DNA from 2 places in the Chengkuizengella sp. SCS-71B genome. Region 1 is predicted to be linked to the other one. Evidence: a T-box and tRNA genes for the amino acid it is inferred to sense, from the RefSeq annotation. Region 1 holds a T-box; the other holds one or more tRNA genes.
What was found. A T-box is a leader RNA that pairs with one kind of tRNA and senses whether it is charged. The one in region 1 lies ahead of leuS (leucine--tRNA ligase), so its partner is inferred to be a tRNA-Leu.
Positions count from the first base shown of each region.

Region 1 (11,966 bases):
ATAACACCAGAACAATCTTTAAAACCTAGAGTATATCAATTAAATGAGAGGCAAACATTGTTTTTTGGATCACTAGCAAGGTTTGATTTTGTACAAGGTGAACGCCAATCTTTTACTTGTTTTATTTCTAATTCTGTTTATGTCCATCGAACGAAATTGGATAAGGCAGATGAAATCTATGAAAATCAAAAAGGTGAAATGTTATCACCACCTGGAATTAAAGAACTAGAAGCACTTCCTTCATTTACAAAACATGCATTTCGAATTCCAAAGAACAAGAGATTGGATTTATTGATTTCAGGTTTAGGTTGGATCAAATGTAATGGTGATACTGGTGCAGAAGTGATAATACATGCTCCTAAAGGTGTGAAAGTCGTTTTGCGTGAATCCATGTTATAAGTACTAGATTTTTAATCTGTTCCATGCATACGATATTATTAAAGGGTTTAAGAACAGGGTTTTAACTGAACATAATATGCTGAACCCTGTTTTAGTCTTGTTTTATGGGGGAGGTAAAAAGATGCAATTTCATTCAAAAATAAATACAAACACAAAAGTGTACGGTGTCATTGGAGATCCAATTAAACATTCCAAATCGCCTACTATGTTGAATCGTGCCTTTCAAGAGATGAATATAAATGCTGTTTATGGAGCATTCCATGTAGAAGTAGGCATGTTAAAGGAAGCAATTGAAGGACTAAAAGCTTTTAAGCTTGGAGGACTTAGCGTTACCATTCCACATAAAGTAGAAGTGATGTCTTACCTTGATGAGATTGATGAAAGTGCCAAAGTGATTGGGGCTGTAAATACAGTCGTGAATGATAATGGCAAGTTGAAAGGTTATAATACGGATGGAATTGGTTATGTAAGGTCTTTGAAAGAAGAAATACAACTCGATCTAAAGGGAAAAAGGGTTCTCATTTTAGGTGCAGGTGGTGCAGCTAGGGGAGTTGCTTATGCATTAGCTGGGGAAAATCCAAGTCACATCTGGATTGCTAATCGTACAGTAGAAAGAGCAATAGAACTTGCTGAATCAATGCAATCATTCGTGAAGTCAACAGGTATGGCTATCTCAGACATTGCAAAAATAAATAAAGAGGTTGATCTAGTCATCAACACGACCTCCGTAGGGATGCATCCACAGATTGAATATAGCCCGATTCCTTCTTTATTTATAAAAGAAAACATGGTTTTTAGTGACTTGGTTTATAATCCTAGAAAAACAAAACTTCTATCATTAGCAGAAGAAAAGGGTTGTCAAATTCATAGTGGATTAGGTATGTTTATTTATCAAGGAGCCTATGCTTTTGAGTATTGGACAGGTAAGCCTGCCCCGATTGAAGCCATGAAACAAGCAATGGATTACAAAAATTAAATACATTCAATTGAATAGAGGTTAGACAATGTTAACAGGAAAACAAAAAAGATATCTTCGATCATTAGCACACAATTTAACACCTATTTTTCAAGTTGGAAAAGGTGGGGTTAATGACCACTTAATACGACATATCAATGAAGCAATAGAAAATAGAGAACTTATGAAAATAAGTGTACTGAGCAATAACTTAGATGATCGAAAAGAAATTGGAGCGGAAATTGCGACAGCTTCCAAATCCGAATTGGTACAAGTGATTGGGAATGTGATTGTGTTGTATAAGGAATCAGAGGATAACAAAACTATAGAACTTCCATAACTCTACCCAAAAAAGTGAAGTGAAGTTATGTAGCTTAGTTTAATGGAGGATAACAATGAAAGTTGGGATTTTAGGAGGTACTTTTGACCCCATTCATATTGGCCATATGATAGTTGCTGAGAGGGCTAGAATTGAAATGGATCTGCAAGAGGTTTGGTTTTTGCCTTCTTCTATCCCTCCTCATAAAAATAATGCTCCGATTGCAACTGCTAAACAAAGATTGGAAATGGTATGTAAAGCAGTTGAAACAAACAAATATTTTTTAGGGAAAGATCTGGAGTTAACAAGAGAAGGCATCTCATATACGATAGATACGGTAAAAACTTTAAAAAAGCAATTTCCTCAACATGAGTTTTTCTTCATTATAGGAGGAGATATGATACAGTATTTACCAAAGTGGTATCGAATTGATGAGTTGATTCAACTTATTTCTTTTATAGGTCTACAAAGACCAGGAACTGAAATACATTGGGAGCTGTTAAATGAGCAAATAAAGCAAAAGATCACTATGGTGACAATGCCTTTAATAGACATCTCATCTACTGATATAAGGACTCTTTCCGCTCAAAACAAATCAATACGATATCTCGTTCATGATAAAGTATATGATTTTATTAAGGAGCATAAATTATATGAAACGAGATAAATTTATTCAAGCTGTGCAACAGCAAATGCCAAATAAGCGTTGGCTTCATACATTAGGTGTTATGGAAACTTCTGTTGCTCTGGCAGAACAATATGGAGCTGATCCTGTAAAAGCAGATTTGGCCGCTTTATTACATGATTATTGCAAGTATTGGCCCACAGAACGACAAAAAGAATGGGTTATAAAGGAACATCTGCCGGTTGAATTATTACAATATGATAAACAACTATGGCATGGTCCTGTTGCAGCAGAAATAGTACAACAAGAATTTTCAATTAAGGATGAAGATGTGATTAATGCTATTCGTTACCACACTTCTGGCAGAAAAAACATGTCAATGCTTGAAAAAGTCGTTTGTTTAGCTGACTACATGGAGCCAGGAAGAGATTTTCCTGGAGTTGAGCAAATTCGAGAATTATCTAAGGAAAGTATAGAAAAAGCCCTTATAGCTGGATTTGACTCTACTATCCGTTTTTTAATATCCAAAGGAAGAAAGGTTTATCCTTTAACTGTTGAATCACGTAACTTTCTAATTGATGAAGTGAAAAATATGAAGGAGGAATAGAATGAATTTAAATTCAGAGGAAATATTAACAATCGTAAATAATGCAATTGAGGAAAAAAAGGGGCATAACATCACATCTTTAGATATAAAGGAAATTTCATTGATCGCAGATTATTTTGTTATTTGTCATGGGAATTCGGAACCGCAAGTTAAAGCAATTGCAGAAGAAGTGAAAAAAAGCGTTGAAAAAGGAAACGGAAATATTAAAAGAATGGAAGGTTATGATACCGCTAGATGGGTACTCATAGATATAGGAGATGTGATTGTACATGTGTTCCATCGTGAGGATCGTGAGTATTATAACATCGAACGTCTATGGTCTGATGCAAAAGTGGTAGAGAATGTATGAAATTAGAAGCAGGTACTTATGTACAATTAGAAGTTGAAAAAGAGGTTGAACCAAATGGATATTACTTAACAAATGGTTCTGAAAATGTACTGCTGCATTACAGTGAAATTGAAGGTCAAATACAGATTGGCGATTGTATTGAGGTGTTTTTATTCCATGATACTCATGACCGGCTAGCTTCAACGATGAAACGTCCTTTAATCAGTTTGAGTGAATTAGCATTATTAGAAGTGGCAGATGTTCATCCGCGAATGGGATGTTTTTTGGAGATGGGGTTAGGTAGGCAATTATTGCTGCCAATACGAGAACTCCCTGAGGAACAGGAATTAAGACCTGTTGTTGGAGATCATGTTTTTGTTGTCTTAGAGCAGGATAAACAGGGAAGAATGCTTGCTAAACTTGCCGGTGAAAGAGAATTTGAGCCATATATTTTTGCAGCTCCCTCTACTTGGAAAAATCAGTGGTTTGATGCGAGAGTATATAAAACATTAAAAATGGGCACTTTCGTCATTGTAGACGGGGGAGTATTAGGATTTGGAGCCATCGGGATGATCCACTCTTCAGAAAGAACAAAAAAACTAAGGGTTGGTGAGGTAACCAAGGTAAGAGTTATTTTTGTTCGTGAAGATGGACGAGTTAATCTTTCATTAAGATTAAGTAAAGAAAAAGGTAGAGATGAGGATGCAACGACCCTACTTCATTTTTTAAAGGAAAGACCTAATGGTGCAATGCCATATTCAGATAAAACGCCTCCGGATATTATTTTACATAAATTTAATATGAGCAAAGCAGCCTTTAAACGAGCAATGGGGAAGTTGATGAAAGAAGGTTTGATCAGACAAGATGAAAATTGGACCTATTTAAAAGAAAAAAAAGCAGAAGATCATTAGTATTTAATTGAAATACAAATGTTTTAATGTCTTTGTAAAATGTTAGCATTAATTGTTTTCTATTAGAGGAGAGTAAATATGTCTTATGAAGGATTTGCTAATTATTATGATGTATTAATGGAGGACATGCCCTATTCTCAATGGATTGAGTTTGCAGAGAGTTGTTGGAATAAACATGGGAAACCAAAAACAGTCGTGGATTTAGGCTGTGGTACAGGTAACATCTCAATCCCTTTAGCAAAAAAAGGATATCAAGTATATGGAATAGATCTATCTTCAGACATGCTTACGGTTGCAACTCAAAAAGAAATAAATTACATGTCTACTATTAAACAAAATGGGGGCTCTATAACATGGCTTGAACAGGATATGAAAGACCTGGAATTACCTTCATCTGTAGACTGTATCATTTCTTTTTGCGATTGTTATAATTACATTACTGATGAATCTCATATCATTCAGTCTTTTCAAAAGGTATATGAACATCTAGAGCATAAGGGTTTGTTTATATTTGATATGTTAACAGAGTCTCAATTTCAATTTTATGCCGAAGAACAGCCCTTCACATATAATGAAGAAAATTTATCGTATATTTGGACTTGTGATTATGATACCCGACATCAAGAAATTGAACATGATTTAACAATCTTTGCACAACAAAGTAGTTCAAACTATTTGAAAATCAATGAAATACATACTCAACGTGCCTATTCTTTAGAATGGATTAAGAGCCAATTAAGTCATGCAGGGTTTATAAATATTAGCTCTTATGGAGATTTCGAATTTGAATCACCGAATGATGCTACAAACCGTGTTTTTTTCGTTGCAAACAAGTCCCCAGAGTAAAGTTGAAGAACTTGACATGGGTAGGATAAATTTATATAATCTAAGAAAATTTGCGAAAATCATTAGCCTAGATTAGGAGTAGTAGTTTTTGTCCCATTTCTCAGAGAATCGGTGTAGGGTGTGAACCGATAAATGGTATAAAGTGAACTTACCTATGAGCTAGATCGTTCCCCGCGTTAAGGGTTGAAGTGAGCAGAAAACGGAAGTGGACTGCTAATTAGGGTGGTACCACGGGAAGTAACCTCTCGTCCCTAGCATTAGCTAAGGATGGAGGTTTTTTTAAATGGAAGAATTATTTAACTTTCTTCACTGCAAGGTTATACTTCACTTTTGTGGGTTGTTTATCGTAAAGGAGGATTTAATTATGTCACAATCACAATCAAATGAACAAGGATATAACCCTCAAGCTTTTGAACCAAAATGGCAAAAGTATTGGGAAGAGAATAAGACATTTAGAGTAGAAAATAATGATGCAAAAGAGAAATTTTTTGCTTTAGATATGTTCCCTTATCCTTCTGGGGCTGGTTTACATGTAGGACATCCAGAAGGAATGACAGCAACGGATATCATATCTCGTTACAAGAGAATGAAAGGCTTTGATGTGCTTCATCCAATGGGCTGGGATGCTTTTGGACTTCCTGCAGAACAGCATGCAATAAACACTGGTGAACATCCAAAAGAATTTACGGTCAAAAACATTAACAATTTCCGCAGACAAATTAAGTCTCTAGGATTTTCATATGACTGGGATCGTGAAATTAGTACAACAGATGCAGATTATTACAAATGGACGCAATGGATTTTTCTTCAGTTGTATAAAAAAGGTTTAGCATATGTTGATGAAATTTCGGTTAACTGGTGTCCAGCTTTAGGTACAGTGCTCGCTAATGAAGAAGTAATTGATGGATTAAGTGAGCGGGGGAATCACCCTGTAATTCGTAAACCGATGCGTCAATGGGTGTTGAAAATTACTGAGTATGCTGAAAGACTTTTAGAAGATTTAGAGGAATTAGATTGGTCAGAAAGTATCAAAGATATGCAGCGCAATTGGATTGGAAAATCTGTTGGAGCTGAAGTCTATTTTGATATTCATGGTTTTGAAGAAGAAAAGCTGACAGTATTCACAACAAGACCAGATACATTGTTTGGTGCTACATATTGTGTGCTTGCTCCTGAGCATCCTTTGGTGGATAAAATTTCTACTCCTGCTCAGAAACAAAGTGTAAAACAATATCAAGATATGGCTGCTCGTAAAAGTGATTTAGAAAGAACAGATTTGGCTAAGGATAAATCTGGTGTTTTTACAGGTGCATATGCTTTGAATCCTGTAAATGGAGCAAAAGTTCCGATTTGGATTTCTGATTATGTATTAATTAGTTATGGAACAGGTGCTATCATGGCAGTGCCTGGACATGATCAGCGTGATTGGGAATTTGCTAAACAATTTGACATAGATATCGTTGAAGTCATTCAAGGTGGAGATTTGTCAAAAGAAGCTTATTCAGGTGATGGTGAACATGTGAATTCCGATTTCTTAAATGGTTTAAAAAATGCTGAAGCTATTTCAAGTATGATAGATTGGTTATCTGAACATAACAAAGGTCAAAGTAAAACCACATATCGTTTAAGAGATTGGTTATTTAGTCGTCAACGCTACTGGGGAGAACCCATTCCAATCCTACATTTAGAAGATGGAACGATGAAAGCAGTTCCTGAGGATCAGTTACCGCTGTTATTACCTGATGTAGAGCAGATTCAACCATCAGGAACTGGCGAATCCCCTTTGGCAACTGTCGAAGAATGGGTGAATACGATTGATCCTGAAACAGGTCAAAAAGCTAGAAGAGAAACGAACACGATGCCACAATGGGCAGGAAGCTGTTGGTATTATTTACGGTATATAGATCCAAATAATGAAAATGAGCTTTGTTCTAAGGAGTTACAGGAAAAATGGCTTCCTGTAGATCTTTATATTGGTGGAGCAGAACATGCTGTCCTTCACTTGTTATATGCTAGATTCTGGCATAAAGTATTGTATGATATCGGAGTAGTATCTACAAAAGAACCATTCCATAAATTAGTGAATCAAGGTATGATTTTAGGGCCTAACAATGAAAAAATGAGTAAATCTAGAGGTAACGTGATTAACCCGGATGAAATCGTTAATGAATATGGAGCAGATACATTAAGAATGTATGAAATGTTCATGGGTCCTTTAGAAGCTACAAAACCTTGGAATACAAACGGAGTAGACGGAATTTATAAATTTTTGAATCGAGTCTGGCGTTTATTTATAGCAGATAATGGGGAACTGAACGATAAAATCGTAGAAGATGGAGGACCTGACTCCTTTAAAAAGATTTGGCATAGAACCGTTAAAAAAGTAACTGAGGATTACGAAGGTCTTCGTTTTAATACAGCGATTAGCCAAATGATGATTTTTGTAAATGAAGCATATAAAACGGAAGAACTACCAAAAGAAGCGATGGCTCATTTTGTTCAAATGTTAGCCCCTATCGCTCCTCATATTTCTGAAGAGTTGTGGCAGCGTTTAGGAAATGAAGGGACGATTACATTTGTAGCTTGGCCTTCTTATGATGAAAAATGGATTGTTGATGATGAAGTAGAAATTGTAGTCCAAATTAAAGGGAAAATCATTGATCGAATCAAAGTATCAAAAGAATTAGATAAAGATTCTTTAGAGAAAATGGTTTTAGAACTTGACAAAGTAAAAACAGCAACAACCGGTAAAACAATAAGAAAGGTTATTGCTGTTCCAGGGAAATTAGTAAATATTGTAGTATAATATACATTTAATTTTTGCTTGAATCGTAAAACATGGATTCTACTTTGTTGAGGTCCTCATCATATTTTGCATGTGTAGTTTTGATAAGCTGATTAAAAACACCATCTAACTCGTTTGACATCATCTTCAAGCCCTCAGCGGTTATTCCTCCAGGAACACTAACACGTTCTCTTAATGTTTCTGGAGTGAATCCCCCTGTAGTTAATAACTTTCCAGTTCCCAATACCATTTCACTGGCTAAGCGAGTTGCTTCTTCTTTTGGAATTCCTGTTTCCTCCACAGCTGCGTCAACAAAGTTTTGAATAAAAAAGGCTAAAAAGGCTGGACCACAGCTAGAGATATCAGATGTAACCCTTGTATACTGTTCAGAAATTTGCAATGGTTCACTAATAGTTTCTAGTAAATTTTCTAGCGTTTGTTTGTCTTTTTCTGTTATTTTGTTTCCATACATGCATAGAGAGGCCCCGCTGCGTTCATGATTTGTAATGCTTGGAATAATCTTTGCAATTTTACAAGGAAGCTGATCTTCAAGATGTTTTATTAAAATTGGACTAGTAATTGAAACAATGATTTGAGAAGGTAATAATACATTTTTGATTTCATCTATTACATGTTTAAATTCTAATGGTTTCACACAAATAAAAATAATATCACTTTCTAAAGCTACCTCAATATTTGATGGAAAAATACGGAGCTTAGGGTATTTTTCTTTAAGTTTCTTCGTTTTGTCCTTTGTTCGATTACTTGCTGAAAGTTGCTCTGCTTTCAAGGCTTCGGATTGGATGAAAGCCTCTATTAATAAACTCCCCATACTGCCAGTTCCAATGAATCCTAAATTCATCACGAAACCCTCCTATATAAGATTCAATTCATTTACGCATATGGTTAAATTAATATGCTACCATTATATATATGTTTGTGCATTAATAAACATGAGGGATTTTTTTGCTTTAAAGTAAAAGAGTGATAAACGAAACGAAGTTACATAAAAGTATAGACTGTACACTACTGATATGGTATATTTTTCAAAATGGAAACATGAACCCTAGTAAATTGAATTGTATTAGCAGGTGATGAGTGATGAGTTTAAGCAAATTAAAAGAAATCCGTTCTATATTATGGATCATACTTATATTATGTATTGTCTTCTTTCTTTTTCTTGAGATGTTTATATTACAAACTGATGAGGTTAATGAATTAGAGAAGGTTAATGACCAGGTGGAAGATGTACTATTACTAAATGATGTTAGAACTAGTCAAAAAGGTAAATTAGAAGAAAAGGGGTTGGAAAACCCATCAGATTCAAGCGCAGAAACTATAGGACCACCTGAAAAAATTAATGTTAACCAAGCAAGTGTTCAACAGTTAATGACTTTACCGAATATTGGAGAAGTAAAAGCTCAAGCCATTGTTGATTATCGAGAAGAGCATGGGAGATTTCTCAATAGAAATGAACTGATGAATGTAAAAGGAATCGGAGAGAAAACGATTGAAAAACTAAAAGGATTGATTACATTTTAGGAATTTGACGATCACCGATAGGTGATATTTTTATAAATTAAACAACTTAAGCAAGTTACTCTGAAGACATCTTTAATAAATGTGTATTGATTAATATATAGTGAATGCATAATTTTATAAAATGAGGAGGAGTAATATTATGTTTGAAGAACGTAAGTTAGGCTTAGAAACGTTATCTGTACATGCAGGTCAAGAGGTTGATCCAACAACGATGTCACGAGCCCTTCCAATTTATCAAACGACTTCGTATGGATTTAAAGACACAGAACATGCTGCGAATTTGTTTGCTTTAAAGGAATTCGGTAATGTATACACTCGATTAATGAATCCAACTTCAGATTCGTTTGAGAAGAGAATAGCGGCTTTAGAAGGTGCACCTGCTGCTTTGGCAACAGCTTCTGGATCATCAGCAATAACGTATTCCATCTTAAATATTGCTGGTGCTGGAGATGAGATTGTGTCTGCTTCAAGTTTATATGGTGGTACTTTTAATTTGTTTTCGGTTAGTTTACCTAGAATTGGTATTGATGTGAAATTTGTAGACCCGAACGATCCAGATAATTTTCGTAAAGCAATTACTAGCAAAACAAAAGCTTTGTATGCTGAATCTATAGGAAATCCTAAGGGAGATGTCTTAGATATTGAAGCTGTAGCTAAAATAGCACACGAAAATAGCATTCCTCTCATTGTTGACAATACGATACCAAGCCCTTATTTATTACGCCCAATTGAGTTTGGTGCAGATATTGTTGTACATTCAGCTACGAAATTTATTGGAGGTCATGGCACTTCAATAGGAGGAATTATCGTTGACGGAGGTACATTTGATTGGAAGGAAAGTGGGAAATTCCCTGGATTAACTGAGCCAGATCCAAGTTATAATGGGATGGTGTATACAGAGGCAGTAGGACCAATTGCATATATCATTAAAGCTCGAGTTCAGTTGTTACGGGATATGGGAGCTGCAATTTCACCATTTAATTCTTTTTTACTTATGCAAGGTATAGAAACACTTCATTTGAGAATGGAAAGACATAGTGAAAATGCGCTTAAAATTGCTCAATATTTAGAGGGTCATGAATTTGTTGATAGTGTTAGTTATGCAGGGTTGGAAAGTCATCCTTCACATCAATTAGCAAAGAAGTATTTACCGAACGGACAGGGAGCAGTGATGACTTTTGAAGTAAAAGGTGGAATGGATGCAGGAAAAAAAGTCATTAATTCTGTTGATATATTTTCGCACCTTGCTAATATTGGAGATAGTAAATCACTTATTATCCATCCTGCTAGTACAACGCATGCTCAATTACAAGGTGACGATCTATTATCAGCAGGAGTAACATCTGGAATGATTCGTTTATCAGTAGGAACAGAAACCATAGATGATCTAATGAATGATTTGGGTCAAGCGCTAAAAGCAAGTCAACAATAAAGAAAATTCATCTCATGATTGGAATAAGATAGGAAAAATAACTTAAAGGAGCCTTTACATGAACAAAAATAAACGCAAAGATTGGGATACCTACTTTTTAGACATTGCTTATATGGCAGCTACAAGATCACAATGCCCACGAAGAAGAGTAGGTGCTGTTCTTGTACAAGGAAAAAAACTGCTAGGTTCAGCATATAATGGTGCACCGATGGGAGTTCCAGACTGTTCAGAAGCAGGTTGTATGATCGCTGAAGAATATGAATTACAATATGTAGATGGAAATGATGAGATGATAAAAAAACAAAGATGTATTCGTACGATTCATGCCGAGCAAAATTTATTGCTATTTACAGACCGCAAGGATCGTGAAGGTTCAACGGTTTATGTAACAGATCAACCATGTTGGACATGTGCTAATATGCTTGCAAATTCAGGTGTTTCTGAAATTGTTTATCATCGTCCATATTTAAAAGATTCAGATAAAGTGATAAATCTTATGAAAGCTAGAGGGATCGTGTTTAGAACACTTGAACATTATCATCCCCCTGAAGGTGTTTTTGCTGAAATAAAAGGTAACTAAGTAATATGACCCATAGACAAGTTGCTTTAGAGGGTGTTAATATATGATATGAAAATATAAACAAATATTACGAGGAAGAACCTCTTTCGAGCATTTTCGAAAGAGGTTTTTTGTTTTGGAGTGAGTACATTTTGAAACAGCCAATCCTTTATATTGCAGTTTCTTGGGTAATTGGTGCAGCTATAGTGTTTTCAATTCCTACAAAAATGATGTTTTTCTCTATTATAATAATGAGTTTATTTGGTGTTTTATTGCTTTGGAAAATAAAAGTGCCATTTAAAAGTATTTTATTATTATGTTTAATACTAACTTATTCAATTATGTATCACTACTGGTATCATATGAAAAATGTTTCAATGATAGATCCGGATTGGGAAGAATCAGAGGTGAAAGTTTATGGTACGATTAATTCCACAATAAAAATCGATGGCGATCAAGTCAGCTTTGATATCAAAACGGACCAACTAAATGAAAAGTTGAAAGTTTTTATCAAACTGAACACAAGTGATGAAAAAGATACTGTGAAAACATGGGGGAGAGGAGATTCTATTGCTTTTATCGGGGTACTTAAAGCACCTTCGGTAGCAAGGAATTTTGGTGCTTTTGATTATAGAAAGTACTTATATTATCAACACAT
Region 1 is NZ_JAZHSH010000001.1:2,884,992-2,896,957, reverse strand. Features, by position in the region: gene yqeH (ribosome biogenesis GTPase YqeH) at 1-399, shown strand, start outside; gene aroE (shikimate dehydrogenase) at 521-1,375, shown strand; gene yhbY (ribosome assembly RNA-binding protein YhbY) at 1,404-1,694, shown strand; gene VQL36_RS14135 (nicotinate-nucleotide adenylyltransferase) at 1,750-2,340, shown strand; gene yqeK (bis(5'-nucleosyl)-tetraphosphatase (symmetrical) YqeK) at 2,327-2,905, shown strand; gene rsfS (ribosome silencing factor) at 2,907-3,254, shown strand; gene VQL36_RS14120 (S1 RNA-binding domain-containing protein) at 3,251-4,144, shown strand; gene VQL36_RS14115 (class I SAM-dependent methyltransferase) at 4,223-4,990, shown strand; T-box leader at 5,050-5,246, shown strand; gene leuS (leucine--tRNA ligase) at 5,355-7,796, shown strand; gene comER (late competence protein ComER) at 7,804-8,637, opposite strand; gene VQL36_RS14100 (ComEA family DNA-binding protein) at 8,877-9,317, shown strand; gene VQL36_RS14095 (homocysteine synthase) at 9,457-10,749, shown strand; gene VQL36_RS14090 (cytidine/deoxycytidylate deaminase family protein) at 10,808-11,329, shown strand; gene VQL36_RS14085 (DNA internalization-related competence protein ComEC/Rec2) at 11,461-11,966, shown strand, end outside.

Region 2 (4,142 bases), 150 kb from region 1:
ATCCGTGGATTTTGTTAATAATGAGGCTGTCATTCATTATCAACTTCATTATCCAGTTGAAGGAATGATGTATGCTATGGTAATTACTGAACCTAAAGCAGAAACTTATATTTCAAATTCATTAACACCTAGTATTCAACAAGAAAAATAAAACAAAAATATCTCATAAACAACTCCTTACATTTTTTCAAAAAATGATGAGGGGTTTTTTATTTATATATAAATAAAAAATTTGCATAAAGCAAATGATAGTTATGACAATAAATTCAATTTTACACCTTGTTGCTGAGTCTAAATTAAGAGAGGATAAATCCCATTGAAACCATTCATACCGCAGCTTGTATATTTTGAACCAAACGCATTGGAATATCCATTCGGAAAACAACTGTTTGATAAGTTTAACGATATGGGGTTAGAAATAAGAAAAACAACTTCACATAATCAAGTGAGAAATATTCCTGGAGATAGTGAGTTAGAGAAATATCGCGTTGCTAAATCAACATTAGTTGTTGGAATTAGAAAAACGTTAAAGTTTGATTCCTCTAAACCCTCAGCTGAATACGCCATTCCATTAGCTACTGGATGTATGGGACATTGTCACTATTGCTACTTACAAACCACACTTGGAAGCAAGCCTTATATTAGAACTTATGTTAATCTAGAGGATATCTTTAATCAAGCACACAAGTATATCAGCGAACGAGAACCTGATATCACACGTTTTGAAGCGGCCTGTACGTCTGATATAGTTGGTATTGATCACTTAACCCATTCCTTAAAAAAAACGATTGAATTTATCGGTAAAACCAACCTAGGCAGACTTAGATTCGTTACAAAATACCATCATGTTGATCATTTACTAGATGCTGAACATAATGGTCATACACGTTTTCGATTTAGCATTAACTCTAAATATGTGATCAAAAACTTTGAAGCAGGCACTTCTCCTTTAGAGCACCGGATACAAGCTGCAAAAAAAGTAGCTCAGGCCAATTATCCTCTAGGATTTATTATTGCCCCAATTTATATTTATGAAAATTGGCAAGAAGAGTACATTGATTTACTAAAGAATTTGTCTGAAGCTTTGAACCCTATAAAAGTGCCTGATTTAACCTTTGAATTAATCCAACATCGTTTTACTAAACCTGCAAAAAGAGTTATTCAAGAGCGTTATCCGAATTCAAAACTAGAGATGAACGAAGAGGATAGAAAATATAAATGGGGAAGATACGGAATTGGAAAATATGTTTATCCTGATGATGAAGCAAATGCCATTAAAGAAATAATGCAACTAAATATAAAAAAATACTTCCCTCAAGCCAAAATTGATTATTTCACTTAACTTAAAATAGGTTTGAAGAACTTAAAAAAACTCCCCTCTACCTACCTCTATGGATAGAAACAAGGGAGTTTTAAATGGTGCCGAGGACCGGAGTCGAACCGGTACGGTAGTCACCTACCGCAGGATTTTAAGTCCTGTGCGTCTGCCAATTCCGCCACCCCGGCACATTTTAATTGGTGGGCCTTGAGGGACTCGAACCCCCGACCAATCGGTTATGAGCCGATTGCTCTGACCAACTGAGCTAAAGGCCCAAACTTGGTTGCGGGGGCAGGATTTGAACCTACGACCTTCGGGTTATGAGCCCGACGAGCTACCAGACTGCTCCACCCCGCGTTGCTAGCTTGTATAACAGCGACAAGAGTAATCATACACAATGCTAAAAACAAAGTCAAGGGTTTTTTTATAATCTATGTTTTCACAATGTTTAGAAAATTTAATTCAAATAATGTATCGCACACCATATCTGCCTTTTTGGGATCTAAAAACCTCAACTTCCATTGGATATTCAAAGCCATATACCCACCAGTCTTCCTCCATTCTTTTAGCTAAACATCCAGCTTGAAATTTGGAATCGTACAATTTCACACAGTAAATCCATTTCATATCCTCACCTCATAAACTATATACGATAGTTTTAGATTAACCGTTTTTTGCACATTTAATAAAAAAATATTTAGTTGAATTGGATTTTACTTTTCATTGTTATTCTAAATTGAGGATTTTAAATTATGATTCGTCTTCCTGTTCTTCTTCATCACGGTATCGATGAGCAAGACGGCTCGATGCCGATGCGGCAATACTAGCCACTAAATCATCTAAAAATGTATGGATACCATTGTTTCTTTTCGTATCTAATTTCTTTATAATTCCTATTTTATTTTTATCTAAATGTCCAAATGTTGTTAATGCAATACTGCCATATGCATACACTGAACCAATAGCTAACGTTTCATCACAACCAAATAATCCCTCGTCTGTTTCAATAAGTGACTGCAGTGGTTCAGATAACATCCCTTTTTCACATAAAACATCAATCTCGATCCCAACCAAAACGGCATGTTGAACTTCTCTTTTCTCTAATACAGCCTCTACACTTTCTATGCAATCGTCCATATGCAAATCCTCATGATAAGCTGACTGCATCTCATATACAATAAAAGCAATATCCTCTATTTTTACTCCACGCTCATTCAGCTTTTCAAAAACTGCAGTTCGAACTTCTTTACTGTGTACTTGTCTTTTCATTTCAAACCCCTCCCTTGAAAAGATTTATATATTATATCATATCTTCACAAAATATCCCTTATTAAAATGGATAAAAACAGCTATAATAGAATTAGATAGAAATTAGATACGTTATCATATGCAGCGTGTTCATTTTTCTTGCAAAACTCCTGTACTCAAATTAATAAGGAGGTATTTTTTATGAATTTCGGAGTTGTAGTATTTCCAAGTAAGGAGATTCAAGATTTCTCTAACTCTCATCGTATGAGGTATGATCCACATTATAAACTTTTACCTCCTCATATCACGATCAAAAAACTTGAATCATTTGATGAACAAAAAATGGATGAAATAGCAGCTCATCTTGAACATGTCACTTCAGATTTATCACCATTTGAAATCACATTTAATCGAGTATCCAACTTTTTTCCATTAAGTAATGTGATTTACCTTGCACTTGAGGAGACGAACAGAATAACAAACTTATACAAAAGTATTAACACGGGAATATTACAAGAAGAACATCCTCAATATCCATTCACTCCTCATTTAACAATTGGGCAGAAACTAAATGAAGATGAGATGTTTGATATTTTTGCAAATTTAAAAAACCAAAATATTCACTTCCGTATGAAGGTGGATCGCATTCATTTACTTTATCAACTTGAGAACGAAGTATGGACTGCATACCAAAGTTTTGTATTAAAAGAAACACATTAAATTCATAATACTTTGTCAAATAATCATTAAAATGCTTACTCCATGTGTGTGAAAACATGGAGTAAGCATTTTATATTTTGAAATCTAATATAACGATATTATTCCCTGTGTTATTTTAGAAACTTTATAACAATTGCTTCGTATAAATAAAGGTTAATGTTAAATAGAAAAAGGGGAGAGTTTTTATTGGGTTTTCCAGGTCAATCATTTAACATCATGTTTACAATTGTTCCGATATTAATAGGAATCACATTCATTTTTGTATTTGGAGGTATTATCTTCACAATCGTTAAAAGTGCTTCACAGTGGAATCATAATAATAAACAACCCATACTCACAGTGAATGCTAAAGTAGTTAGTAAAAGAGATAAAGTTAGCAGCAGAAGGAGTCATCATGATAATCATGTCTCTCATCATACTTCAACTACATATTATTCAACATTTGAAGTGGAAAGTGGTGATCGTATGGAACTGCAAATGAGTGGTGAACAATACGGGATTTTAGTTGAAGGAGACCTAGGTAAATTAACTTTTCAGGGGTCTCGTTACAAGGGATTTGAAAGAATTGTAAAATAACTACTAAATAAACCTCCTGCCATTACCAATGGTGGAGGTTTGTTTTAAATTTAAAGTGCTGACAACTTAAGACTCAGCTGCTTCCAGGATTTTACTTAATAAATCACGATTTTCATCTAGTTTTTTTTGAAATTCTTTTGGAGAAAGTCCAATTTTCTCAGCCAAACACACTGGTATTTTCTCTGCTTTTTCTCTCAAATCCAATCCTTTTTTTGTCAAACTGACCAGCACTTTTCGTTCATCATCTCTAGAACGCTCACGTTTGACAATATTAGCCTCT
Region 2 is NZ_JAZHSH010000001.1:2,742,954-2,747,095, forward strand. Features, by position in the region: gene VQL36_RS13410 (S-layer homology domain-containing protein) at 1-151, shown strand, start outside; gene splB (spore photoproduct lyase) at 317-1,342, shown strand; tRNA gene VQL36_RS13420 (tRNA-Leu) at 1,418-1,506, opposite strand; tRNA gene VQL36_RS13425 (tRNA-Ile) at 1,517-1,593, opposite strand; tRNA gene VQL36_RS13430 (tRNA-Met) at 1,599-1,675, opposite strand; gene VQL36_RS13435 (hypothetical protein) at 1,781-1,945, opposite strand; gene VQL36_RS13440 (phosphatidylglycerophosphatase A) at 2,069-2,587, opposite strand; gene VQL36_RS13445 (2'-5' RNA ligase family protein) at 2,768-3,286, shown strand; gene VQL36_RS13450 (DUF2500 domain-containing protein) at 3,473-3,862, shown strand; gene VQL36_RS13455 (MarR family winged helix-turn-helix transcriptional regulator) at 3,929-4,142, opposite strand, start outside.
Region 2: it has a tRNA-Leu gene. The T-box ahead of leuS (leucine--tRNA ligase) is inferred to sense a tRNA for this amino acid. The anticodon was not compared.